2 regions of the Rhodoferax sp. LB1P47 genome follow, and region 1 is predicted to be linked to the other one. Evidence: riboswitches for the same ligand, from Rfam matches in the RefSeq annotation. Region 1 holds a riboswitch; the other holds the start of a gene.

Evidence for each region. Region 1 has a riboswitch for glycine ahead of AC0969_RS13320 (D-amino acid dehydrogenase). Riboswitches for the same ligand answer to the same signal wherever they lie in the genome.
Region 2: another riboswitch for glycine. It lies ahead of gcvT (glycine cleavage system aminomethyltransferase GcvT); the one in region 1 lies ahead of AC0969_RS13320 (D-amino acid dehydrogenase).

What each region holds. Positions count from the first base shown of each region.
Region 1 covers NZ_JBWMAU010000011.1:53,945-60,020, reverse strand. The annotation lists gene AC0969_RS13325 (DEAD/DEAH box helicase) at 1-1,299, shown strand, start outside; gene AC0969_RS13320 (D-amino acid dehydrogenase) at 1,357-2,595, opposite strand; glycine riboswitch at 2,756-2,857, opposite strand; gene AC0969_RS13315 (DUF3455 domain-containing protein) at 2,875-3,429, opposite strand; gene AC0969_RS13310 (Tim44 domain-containing protein) at 3,648-4,625, shown strand; gene AC0969_RS13305 (class I SAM-dependent methyltransferase) at 4,676-5,611, opposite strand; gene AC0969_RS13300 (SdiA-regulated domain-containing protein) at 5,823-6,076, shown strand, end outside.
Region 2 covers NZ_JBWMAU010000003.1:48,223-54,298, forward strand. The annotation lists gene AC0969_RS05695 (amidohydrolase family protein) at 1-1,281, shown strand; gene AC0969_RS05700 (HDOD domain-containing protein) at 1,287-2,150, opposite strand; glycine riboswitch at 2,219-2,319, shown strand; glycine riboswitch at 2,326-2,450, shown strand; gene gcvT (glycine cleavage system aminomethyltransferase GcvT) at 2,503-3,624, shown strand; gene gcvH (glycine cleavage system protein GcvH) at 3,651-4,016, shown strand; gene gcvP (aminomethyl-transferring glycine dehydrogenase) at 4,089-6,076, shown strand, end outside.

The DNA.
Region 1 (6,076 bases):
ACCTCGCTTATCTTTAACTGGCAGGCCGAGGCCCGCCGCATGGCCCCCGGCCTGCGCCTGCTGACGCTGCAAGGGCCAGACCGCGCAGATTTGTTTACGCAAATGCCCCAGCACGACCTGGTGCTGACCACCTACCCGCTGCTGTGGCGCGACATGGATGCGCTGGCGGCGCAGCACTTTCACCTGGTCATCCTGGACGAAGCGCAGATGGTCAAAAACGCCGGCAGCCGCAGCGCCCGCGCCCTACGCCGCCTGCACAACCGCCACAGCCTGTGTCTGACCGGCACGCCGCTGGAGAACCACCTGGGCGAGCTGTGGGCGCAGTTCGACTGGCTGATGCCCGGCTTTTTGGGCGATGCACGCAGCTTTGCCGCACGCTGGCGCAAGCCCATTGAAGACAACGGCGAAACCCTGCGCGCCGCTCTGCTGGCCCAGCGGGTGCGCCCCTTCATATTGCGCCGCCGCAAACAGGACGTAGCCAGCGAACTGCCCCCGCGCACCGAAGTCATCCTGCGCGTACAGCTGCAAGGCCAGCAGCGCGAGCTCTACGAAGGCGTGCGTGCCGCAGCCGACCTGCAGGTGCGCCGCGTGCTGGAGCGCCAAAGCTTCAACGGCGCGCAAGTGACCATCCTCGATGCACTGCTCAAGCTGCGCCAGGTCTGTTGCGACCCGCATCTGCTCAAGGGAAAGAAGCCCGCCAAAACCATGGAACGCGCCAAGCTGGCGCTGCTGGCCGACATGCTTCCCGAGATGGTGGCCGAGGGGCGGCGGGTGCTGGTGTTTTCGCAGTTCACCGAGCTACTGGTACTGGTGGCCGAACAGCTGGAGGCTTTGGCGTTGCCGTTTTTGAGCCTGACCGGCAAAACCCCACCGAAAGAGCGCGGCAGCGTGGTGCAACGCTTCCAAGCCAAGGAAGTACCCGTGCTGCTGCTGAGTTTGAAAGCCGGTGGCGTGGGCCTGAACCTCACCGCCGCCGACACCGTCATCCACATGGACCCGTGGTGGAACCCCGCCGTGGAGGAACAGGCCACCGCCCGCGCCCACCGGATCGGCCAGGACCAGCCGGTGTTTGTCTACAAGCTGGTGGTGGAAGGCAGCATCGAAGAGCGCATGCTGGAGCTGCAAGCCCGCAAGCTGGCGCTGGCCAACAGCGTGCTAGGCGTTGATGCCCAGGGCGGGCTGAAGTTTGATGCGGCCGATCTGGATGCCCTGCTGGCCCCGTTAGGCAGCGGGGCCATCACGCAATCCCCCGAGCAAGCCGCCCGCCGTTGGGGCCGCACCAGCAGCCGCGCCGCCTGAAAACTATCAAAACAATAGCTGCTTGCGCCCATGTGATGGGCGCAAGCGGCCTATTTCTTATATATGCAACGGGCGGGCCGCCACCATCGCTGCAACCATGTCAGCCGTCACCGCCGACAGCGTCAAACCCAAATGCCCGTGCCCGGTGTTGTAGAACACGCCGGGCCGCTTGCCCGGGCCGACGCGGGGCAGCATGTTCGGCATCATGGGGCGCAGCCCGGCCCAGGGCACCACGTTTTCGGTGCGCACGCCGGGAAAGCACTGCTGCACCCATTCCACCAGCGGGCGGATGCGGTCGGCCCGGATGTCGCGGTTGTAGCCATTGAATTCGGCCGTGCCCGCCACCCGAAAGCGCCCTGCCCCCAGGCGGCTGCTGACCAGCTTGGTTTCGTCGTCCAGCAGGCTGACCATGGGGGCCGATGCCTGGCTGTGCGCGTCGTCCAGGTGCACCGTGATGGAATAACCCTTGACCGGATAGATGTTGACCCGGTCGCCCAGCTGGGCGGCAATGTCGCGGCTCGCTGTGCCCGCACACACCACCACGCCGTCGAACACGCCGGTGTGGGTGTCGTCACCGTCTTGCGCGGTGATGGTCACGGACTTGCCGTCGCTTTTGACGCTCTGGATGGCATGGCCGTAGCGGGTTTGCACGCCCAGGCGCTCGGCGGCGGCTGCGATGCCGGTGCTGAATTTGTGGATGTCGCCGGTGGTGTCGCTCTCGGTGAAGTAGCCGCCGTAGTAGTTGCCTGCCAAGGTGGGTTCGATAGCGCGCATCTCTTGCGGGGTGACGGCGCGGCGGTCCAGTCCGCCCTGGGCTAGCAGTTTGGAGACCTTGCCCGCATGCACAAAGTTGCCCTTGTCGCGGTAAATATGCAGGATGCCTTCGCGCTTGTGGTCAAAGTCCAGGCCCTCCTCGGCTGCCCAGGCATCCAGATGCTGGCGCGCAGCCATCGCCAGGCGGGTGGTTTGGATGGTATTTTTTTCGTACTGCGGTATGGCGGCAATGAACTCGGCAAACCAGGCCATCTTGTGCCAGCTGGGCTTGGGGTTGACCAGCAGCGGCGCATCGCTGCGCAGCATCCATTGCAGGCCCTTGAGCACCGTGGACCAGTGGTTCCACACCTCGGCATTCGACACCGAAAACTGCCCGCCATTGGCAAACGAGGTTTCCATGGCCGCGTAGCGGTGTTTTTCGAACAGAGTGACGGCAAAACCGCGTTTGGCCAAAGCGTAGGCCGTGGTAACGCCCGTGATACCGCCGCCGATAACGGCCATGCTGGTTGTAGATTTTTTCATGATGAGAGCTCCAAAACGTCACAGGGGGATAGCAACAACCATGCGCAGCTATCGCCCCCTCTGTTTTGGACCTGAGAGATTCACGGCAGGCATACTGCCAGGCCGCTTGCTCCTGCGGTGAGCCGGGTGACGAAACCCAGCTGCTCTTCAGATGTGTGTGGTGTGGATACCGGTCCTTTTGCCTGAAAGTTTCCGGGGCGGTTGCTCCTTCGGCGCTGGTTTTCCTGCATGCAGGGGGAGCAGTCTCTCCCGGTATCGACGCTGATTATCCCACTCGACTCACGCCGCCTTCCAGAAGATGTAGTCGGCCTGGTACTTCACGATTTCTTTGCTGCCCTTGTTGGCGGCGCTGCACATGCTGGCCGGGGCTACGCCGCCCACTGTGGCCACACGCTGGATGTGCGTGATGCCAGCCATCGCGCCCATGCCCATAGCCGGGTTGGCCTTTACCAGTTGCAGGGGGATATTGCCGGCGCCTGCCGGGGCCACGGCGAGTTGGGTGGCCGTGAGCTTGGAGCCATCCATAGATTCCCAGGTGGCAGGCGGGCCAAAGTATTTGCCCACTTGTTTGCCGCTGCGGTTGTTCAGCACCGCATTGGGGCCCACGAAAACCCATTCGGTCATGCCGGGGGCGTTGGCTTTGTCACGGCATTCGTAGGTGATCTCGCCCACGCCCACGGTTTCCATGGCCACGGCGTGGCCCATCGGCACTTTGACCGCCTCGGGCAGGTTGTTTTGGCTGAACATGGGTTGCATCGGGGCCATAGAGCCGCAGGCCGTCAACAACGTGGCAACTGCGGTGGCGGCAAAGGTGGAAATGCGTGTGGTCAACATAGGGGGCTCCAGTCAAAGAAGTTGGGTTCAAAAGCCGCAACACGCCAAGGTGCTGCCGCTCTATATACGCAGCCCCGTTGCCGCTGGATTCAAATCGACTGCATTTATTTAACATTCACTTTTTACAGAAGTATTCATCTCCATTAGTCTGCTTTTTATCCAGTATTTATGGGCTACGATCGTGGCCGCTTCTAATTCTTTTTCAACCGGAGAACACCATGAAAAAATTTCTGTCCATGTTGGCCGTCGTGGTCACCATCGGTTTGTCCAGCGCCCCGATGGATGCCGATGCCGCCAAGCGCATGGGCGCGGGCAAGTCGCTAGGCATGCAGCGCCAGGCTGCCACGCCTAACAAAGCTCCCACCGCCACCCCGAACCAAACGCCAGCAAACGCGTCTGCCGCCGCACCTGCGGCTGCCGGAACGGCTGCTGCGGCTGCAGCCGCGCCCAAGCGCTCGTGGATGGGCCCCTTGGCGGGCCTCGCCGCTGGCCTGGGCCTGGCCGCTTTGGCTTCGTCTATGGGGTTGGGTGGCGCACTGTCGTCGATGCTGATGTATGGCCTGCTGGCCGCAGCCGTGATGCTGGGCGTGGGCTTCTTCATGCGCAAACGTGCTGCGGCACGCCAGCAAGCGGGTGGCAACACCGTGGGCGGCATGCAGTACGCCGGTGCCGGTGCACCTGCGGATGCACACGCCACGCCTGCGGCGGATAACAGCGCCGCATTCAAGACCGCAGTGCCTGCGTCGGTAGTGGGTTCGGCCATCGGTTCCAGCATTGGATCCAGCATAGGTTCTGGCCTGTCCAGCCCCGTCGCCAGCCCGTCCATTCCGGACGACTTTGACACCGCTGGCTTTGTGCGCAACGCCAAGGTCAACTTCATTCGCCTGCAAGCCGCCAACGACGCGGGCAACCTGGAAGATATCCGCCAGTTCACCACGCCGGAAATGTTTGCCCAGCTGAAGATGGACCTGACCGAACGCGGTGCCGGGACCCAGCAGACCGATGTGGTCAGCATCGACGGTAACGTGTTCGAAGTGGTGGAAGAAAACGGCCACTACATCGTCAGCGTGCGCTTCACCGGCCTGATCCGCGAAGAAGCCAGCGCGCCGTCTGAATCGTTCGACGAAGTCTGGCACCTGACCAAGCCGCTGCAAGGCAACGGCGGCTGGGTACTGTCGGGCATCCAGCAGATGTAAAAATCTGCCGCGTTACTTGCAAAGCCCCGGCCCCACAGCCGGGGCTTTTTTCATGGGGCCCGGTAAACCAGCACCTTCAGCGCCCGCTCATCCGACACATCGGCAAACACCGCCGGGTTGGCCAGCCGCTCGACAAACGCCAGCGCAGGCGCCAGAACCCGCATCTGGTCTTGCAGAAACGCCACGCCCAGCTCCGGCGCGTTCAGGCACAGCAGCACATGGCCGCCGTGCATCAGCAGATCGGGCAGGCGGCGCATCAGGCGGGCGTAGTCCTTGGTGGCGATGAAGCTGCCTTTCTGAAAACTGGGCGGGTCTACGATAACCAGGTCGTACGGGCCGCTGCGGTTGATCTTGCCCCAGGTGGTGAAGATGTCGTGCGGCAAAAAGCTGGCCCCGGTGGTCAGGTTATTCAGCCGGTGGTTTTGCTGCCCAATGCCGATGGCCCCCTGGCCCATGTCCACATTGACCACCAGCTTGGCACCGGCCTGCAAAGCCACCACCGAGAAAGCGCAGGTGTAGGCAAACAGGTTCAGCACCCGAAAGTCCGGGCGGCCCGCCACGTGGGCCAAAGACTGCACATGGTTATGCACCCAGCGCCTGCCTTCGGCCATGTCCAGAAACAGGCCGTGGTTCTGCCCCTTGAGCACATGCACCCGGTAGCGTGCGCCCTGCTCCGTGACCACATGCGGGTCCGGCACTGCCCCAGCCATCAGCCGGGTCTCGGTGCGGCCATCGAAGCGGCATTGGTAGACCCAGTTCAGCGGTTGCTCCGGTGCCAGCTGTTGCCAGCGCGCGGCCAAGGCAGCGCCGATCGTGGCCAGTTCGTCATCGCTGGCAGGCTGGAAACTGGTCAACACCACAACCGGTGGAAAAGCATCCAGCGCCCAGTGCTCACAGCCCGGATACAGACCGCCCCGGCCATGAAAAATGCGCTGCGCATCGGTAGGCAGGTCCATCGAGGCGATGGCGTTGAGTAAGGCTTGCATCGGCGTACTATTTAAATATTTAAAGAAAAAAGCCCCGCAGCCCATATGGAATCTGCGCAGCCAGCTACTGAATTTGTAGCATTCGGATTTTAAGCCAAGCAGCTTACTGCGCCGCCGGGCAACCTGGCATACACACATCTGCCACTCCAGAGTCACGGCTTTGTCACGCCCCACTTCTAAGCTCATAGGCTTTGTCACCAAGGCCTACCCCATGCAGTTTTCTCCGCCCTCCTCCCACACTCTGCGTTCCCGCTGGGCACCGGCCACCCTGGCCCTGTGCATTGCGCTGGCGCTGGCTGCCTGCGGAGACGGTGACGGCGAAGAGGCCCCGCTGGGCACGCCCACCTTGGCCTTCGTGTCGCCCACGGAGAGCCTGGACCTCAGCAACTACACCCTGGCCGGCCGCTACACCCTGCCCGTTAACCTGACCGCCGGGGCCAACCAGATTGCCGCCGAAGTGTCCGC
Region 2 (6,076 bases), on a different contig from region 1:
ATGCTCGACCTCCTCGTCACCCGCGCCACCCTGCCCGATGGCCGTACCGGCATGTCAATCGCTGTACAAAATGGCCGCATCACCGAAGTCAGTCCCGGCCTGAGCGTCCCAGCCCACCAAACCATCGACGCTCAGGGCTTGCTGGTCAGCCCGCCCTTTGTCGATGCCCACTTCCACATGGACGCCACGCTAAGCTACGGCTTGCCGCGCGTCAACCAGAGCGGCACCCTGCTGGAAGGCATTGCCCTCTGGGGCGAGCTGAAACCTGACCTGACCCAGGAAGCCCTGGTGCAACGTGCCCTGGCCTACTGCGACTGGGCGGTGGGCAAGGGCCTGCTAGCCATCCGCAGCCACGTTGATATCTGCGACCCACGCCTGCTAGCTGTAGAGGCGCTGCTGAAGGTGAAACACCAGGTTGCCCCCTACCTGGATTTGCAGCTGGTGGCATTTCCGCAAGACGGTGCTCTGCGCGACCCACAGGCCATGGACAAGCTCAAGCGCGCGCTCGACATGGGTGTGGACGTGGTCGGCGGCATTCCCCACTTCGAGCGCACTATGGCGGAGGGTGCCTTGAGCGTAAAACTGCTGTGCGAGCTGGCCGCCGAGCGGGGCTTACTGGTCGATATGCACTGCGACGAGTCCGACGACCCGATGTCGCGCCACATTGAAACCCTGACCTTTGAGACCCAGCGCCTGGGCCTGCACGGCCGCGTCACCGGCTCGCACCTCACCTCCATGCACAGCATGGACAACTATTTTGTGAGCAAACTGCTGCCGCTGATGGCCGAGGCGCAGATCCATGTAGTCAGCAACCCGCTGATCAACATCACCCTGCAAGGCCGGGGCGACAGCTACCCCAAGCGCCGGGGCATGACCCGAGTGCCTGAGATGCTGGCCCACGGCCTGACCGTTGCCTTTGGCCAGGACTGCGTGATGGACCCCTGGTACAGCCTGGGGAGCAGTGACATGCTGGAAGTGGCCAGCATGGGTCTGCACGTGGCCCAGATGACCAGCCAGTCCGCCATGCGCCAGTGCTTTGCAGCCGTGACCACCAGCCCGGCCAAGATCATGCAGCTCGACGGCTATGGTCTGGAGCCCGGCTGCTGGGCCGACTTTGTGCTGCTGCAAGCACTTGACCCGGTGGAAGCCATCCGCCTGCGCGCCACCCGGCTACAGGTGTTCAGGCGCGGCAAACTGCTGGCACAAACCCCGGCCCAGACCGCACAGCTGCACTTACCAGAACGACCAAGTGAGACGGACTGGATGCTGCGTAAGTCCTAATACCGCTATACAGCACTCTCAAACACGGGGTGCAGCGCATCCAGCCAGCCCTCTAGCTCGACCGCATCAATGTGCAGATGCGCCATACAGGCCTCGCCAAATTGTGCCCACTCCTGCGACTCTGGACTGGCCTCGTGCAGGGTTACTAAATGCTCGGCCACCAAAGACATGGCCACCAAATTACGCACCTCGGCCGGAATACTGGCAGCGGACAAAATGTTGAAGTCGTGGTGCAAGCGCACTGCGGCAGTGACCAGCGGGGGGAGCTTCCAGGTCTTGGCGACCAGCGCGCCGACTACCGCATGGTCGGTCTTGTGAGCGGCATTTTCGGTGGCGGTAAAGCTGCGGTCTTGCCGGGCCATCGCCTCGGCCAACGTGCCGGCATAGCCCTTTACGCCCTGCAACATCACCGGAATGCCCACATGGCAAAACAGGCCGCAGGTTTGCGCAATATCGGGGTCCACACCGTACAGATGGCGGGCGATATAGGCCATCGCCATCGACCGGCGGGTCGATGTTTCCCAAAAGTGCGCCAGCAAAGCCGAGTTGACCGGTATTGCGCTGCGGGTAAAAAACCCGGTCAACACCGCCACCGTCTGCTGGATTCCCAGCATGGCGATCGCCTCGCCCACCGTGCCTGCGGGACGGGAGCGGGCAAATAATGGGCTATTGGCGTAACGGATCAGCGCTGCGGCCATCGCTACGTCCTGGCTGGCAATGCGGGCAATGCTGGCGGGGTCGGGGTCGCCGCCCTGCACTTCGCGTTGCAAGGCTACCAGCAGCTCCGGGCAGGGAGGAATCACGATATCGCGCACAGCACCCCGGGTTCTTTCGGTTTCAAGCTCTTGGTCGATGTCAGCAAGTTGCATGGTGGTTCCTTATAGCGGCCAATTATGCCGGGCAGAATGCGCCAAACGGGCCGCCGGCTGAGGCTAGAATCAGAGGGTCAGGAGAGAGTTTTCCCCGAGAAAACCGCCGAAGGCGCAGGACCCCGCAACGTGGGTCTGAACGCTCAGGCAAAAGGACTGACAAACGCTTTTACAAGCGTCTCCCCCTGGAGAGAAGCCCGCCCCTGAGCGGGTTCACCGAAGGCGCAACCCGCAGTCGGCCTGCACCACCGCAAGGCCCGCCCGGCGAATCGCTCAGGTACAACGGACAGAGGGGGCCACACATGGTTTTTCTAAAACCATGATTTCCTGTGTGCCCTCTGAAAGAACCGCCATGTCCGATTTACGTCTCACGCCGCTCAACGCCCTGCACCTGGAACTCGGTGCGCGCATGGTGCCCTTCGCGGGCTACAGCATGCCGGTGCAGTACCCCGCTGGCCTGATGGCCGAGCACCACCACACCCGCACGGCAGCGGGCCTGTTCGACGTATCCCACATGGGCCAGTTGCGACTGGTGGGCGCAGACGCAGCAGCCGCGTTTGAAACCCTGGTCCCCGTGGACGTGATCGACCTGCCCGTGGGTAAGCAGCGCTACGGCCTGCTTTTGGGCGACGACGGCGGCATCCTCGACGACCTGATGTTCTTCAAGCGCGAGGCCGACATCTTCGTGATCGTCAACGGGGCCTGCAAAGTGGCTGACATTGCCCACATCCAGGAAAAAATCGGCCAGCGCTGCGAAGTCATCCCCCTGCCGGAGCTGGCACTGCTGGCGCTGCAAGGCCCACAGGCCGTGGATGCCTTGGCGCGCCTGGCCCCCGGTGTGGAAAAGCTGGTGTTCATGACTGGCGGCCACTTCGATGTGGCGGGCATTCCCTGCTTTTTGACACGCAGCGGCTACACCGGCGAAGACGGGTTTGAAATCTCCGTCCACAGCAGCCAGGCCGACGCCCTGGCCCGCGCGCTGCTGGCCCAGCCCGAAGTCAAGCCCATCGGCCTGGGCGCCCGCAATTCACTGCGCCTGGAAGCCGGGCTGTGCCTGTATGGCAACGACCTGGACACCACCACCACGCCGGTGGAAGCAGGTCTGAACTGGGCCATCCAGAAAGTGCGACGGGCCGGTGGTACGCGCGCTGGTGGTTTCCCGGGCGCTACCAAAATACTAGCTACCATCGCAGGTGGAATAAGCGCTACAACGCGAAAACGCGTCGGACTCGTAGCCCTGGAACGCATCCCCGTGCGCGAGCACACCGCCCTGCAAGACACCGCAGGCAAGCCCATCGGCGAAGTCACCAGCGGACTGCTCGGCCCCACGGTGGATAAACCTATTGCGATGGGCTATGTGACCCCGGAATGCAGCGCCATTGGCACCCGCGTGAACGCCATCGTGCGAGGCAAAATCGTGCCGATGGAAGTCGTATCCATGCCGTTCACCCCCAACCGCTACTTTCGCGGCTGATTTCAATTTTTTACAGGAGCAACCCCATGACGATCAAATACACCGAAGACCACGAATGGCTGAACATCGAGGGCGACACCGCCACCGTCGGTATCACCCACCACGCACAAGACGCACTGGGTGACGTGGTGTTTGTCGACCTGCCCGAAGTCGGTGCTACTTTTGCCCAAAAAGACGTGGCCGGCGTGGTCGAGTCGGTCAAGGCCGCTGCCGATGTCTACATGCCTGTGTCCGGCGAAATCACCGAGGTGAATGAAGCCCTGCGCGCCGACCCGGCTCTGGCCAACACCGACCCACTGGGTGCGGGCTGGTTCTTCAAGGTCAAGCTGTCGGACGCATCGCAAATTGCGGCGCTGCTCGACGAAGCGGCCTATACCGCCTTCAGCGCCTAAATTCCCCCTCACCCCAACCCTCTCCCGCCCGTCTCACACGAATGGGAGAGTGGGTAAAACCACTGCCTTGCTATGACGACCTCCCTGCTCGAACTCGAAAACTCCGCCGAATTCATCGCCCGCCACATCGGCATCGATGCCGCCGATGAAACCCTGATGTTGGAAGTGATCGGCTCCAGTTCGCGCCGGGACCTGATTGACGGCATCGTGCCACGCTCGATTGCGCGCAGCACGCCCATGGTGCTGCCCGCGCCCATCACCGAAGCCGCAGCGCTGGCCGAGCTCAAGGCTATTGCGGCCAAGAACAAAGTCTTCAAAAGCTTTATCGGCCAGGGCTACTACGGCACCCACACGCCCGGCGTGATTCTGCGCAACATCCTGGAAAACCCCGCCTGGTACACCGCCTACACGCCTTACCAGGCCGAAATCTCGCAGGGCCGCATGGAAGCGCTGATCAACTTCCAGACCATGGTCTGTGACTTGACCGGTATGCCCATCGCCAACGCCTCCATGCTGGACGAAGCCACCGCCGCCGCCGAGGCCATGACGCTGGCCAAGCGCAGCGTGAAAAGCAAGAGCAATGTCTTCCTCGTGGCAGGCGACTGCCATCCGCAAACCATCGAAGTGGTGCAAACCCGCGCCAAGCCGCTGGGCATCGACATCAAAGTTAGCACCGCGCTGGAAACCCTGCCCCAGCTGATGGCCAGCGGCGACTTCTTCGGCGTGCTGGCCCAATACCCGGCCACCAACGGCATGCTGCACGACCTGCGCCCGCTGGTGGGCGTGGCCCACGCCTGCGGTGCGGCAGTATGCGTGGCCGCCGACCTGCTGGCGCTGACCCTGCTGGTGCCGCCCGGCGAATGGGATGCCGACATCGTCATCGGCAACACCCAGCGCTTTGGCGTGGCGATGGGCAACGGTGGTCCGCACGCCGCCTACATGGCCTGCCGCGATGCCTTCAAACGCTCCATGCCCGGCCGCTTGGTGGGGGTGAGCGTAGATGCCCATGGCAACCCGGCCTACCGCCTGGCCCTGCAAACCCGCGAGCAGCACATCCGCCGCGAAAAAGCCACCTCCAACATCTGCACCGCCCAGGTGCTGCCCGCCGTGCTGGCCAGCATGTACGCGGTCTACCACGGCCCCCAGGGGCTGACCCGCATCGCCCAGCGCGTGGCCCGCTTTACGGCCATCCTGGCGCGCGGTTTGCAACAGATGGGCTATGAAATTACCAACGCGCATGCCTTCGATTCGATCACCGTCAAAACCGACGATGCTAGCGATTTGATAGCTTCCCGCGCACATAACGCCTGCGCAAACCTGCGTTTTCGCTTAAATAACCACCTGGGTGTCTCGTTGGACGAAACCACCACACGGGGCGACATCGAAATGCTGTGGTCGTTCTTCGTCAAGCCGGGCGAGCCCATGCCGCGCCTGGGCGCGCTGGAAGACAGCGTGGACTCGTTGATTCCCGCCGAGCTGCGCCGCAGCAGCGCCTTCTTGACGCACCCGGTGTTCAACACCCACCATTCCGAGACCAGCATGCTGCGCTACATCCGCGCCTTGAGCGACAAAGATTTGGCACTGGACCGCAGCATGATTCCGCTGGGCAGCTGCACCATGAAGCTCAACGCCACCAGCGAAATGGCCCCGGTCACCTGGCCCGAATTTGCCAACATCCACCCCTTCGCCCCCGCCGACCAGCGCCTGGGCTACACCGAGCTGGACGCACAGTTGCGCGAATGGCTGTGCCAGGCCACGGGCTACGCAGGCATCAGCCTGCAGCCCAATGCGGGCAGCCAGGGCGAATACGCCGGTCTGCTGGCCATCAAGGCCTACTTTGACGACCACGGCCAAAGCCAACGCAACATCTGCCTAATCCCCAGCAGCGCGCACGGCACCAACCCCGCCAGCGCCCAGATGGCCGGCCTGACGGTGGTGGTCACCGCCTGCGATACACAAGGCAACGTGGACATGGCCGACCTGCAGGCCAAGTGCGAACAACACAGTGACAAGCTGGCGGTGGTGATGATCACCTACCCCAGCACCCACGGCGTGTTCGA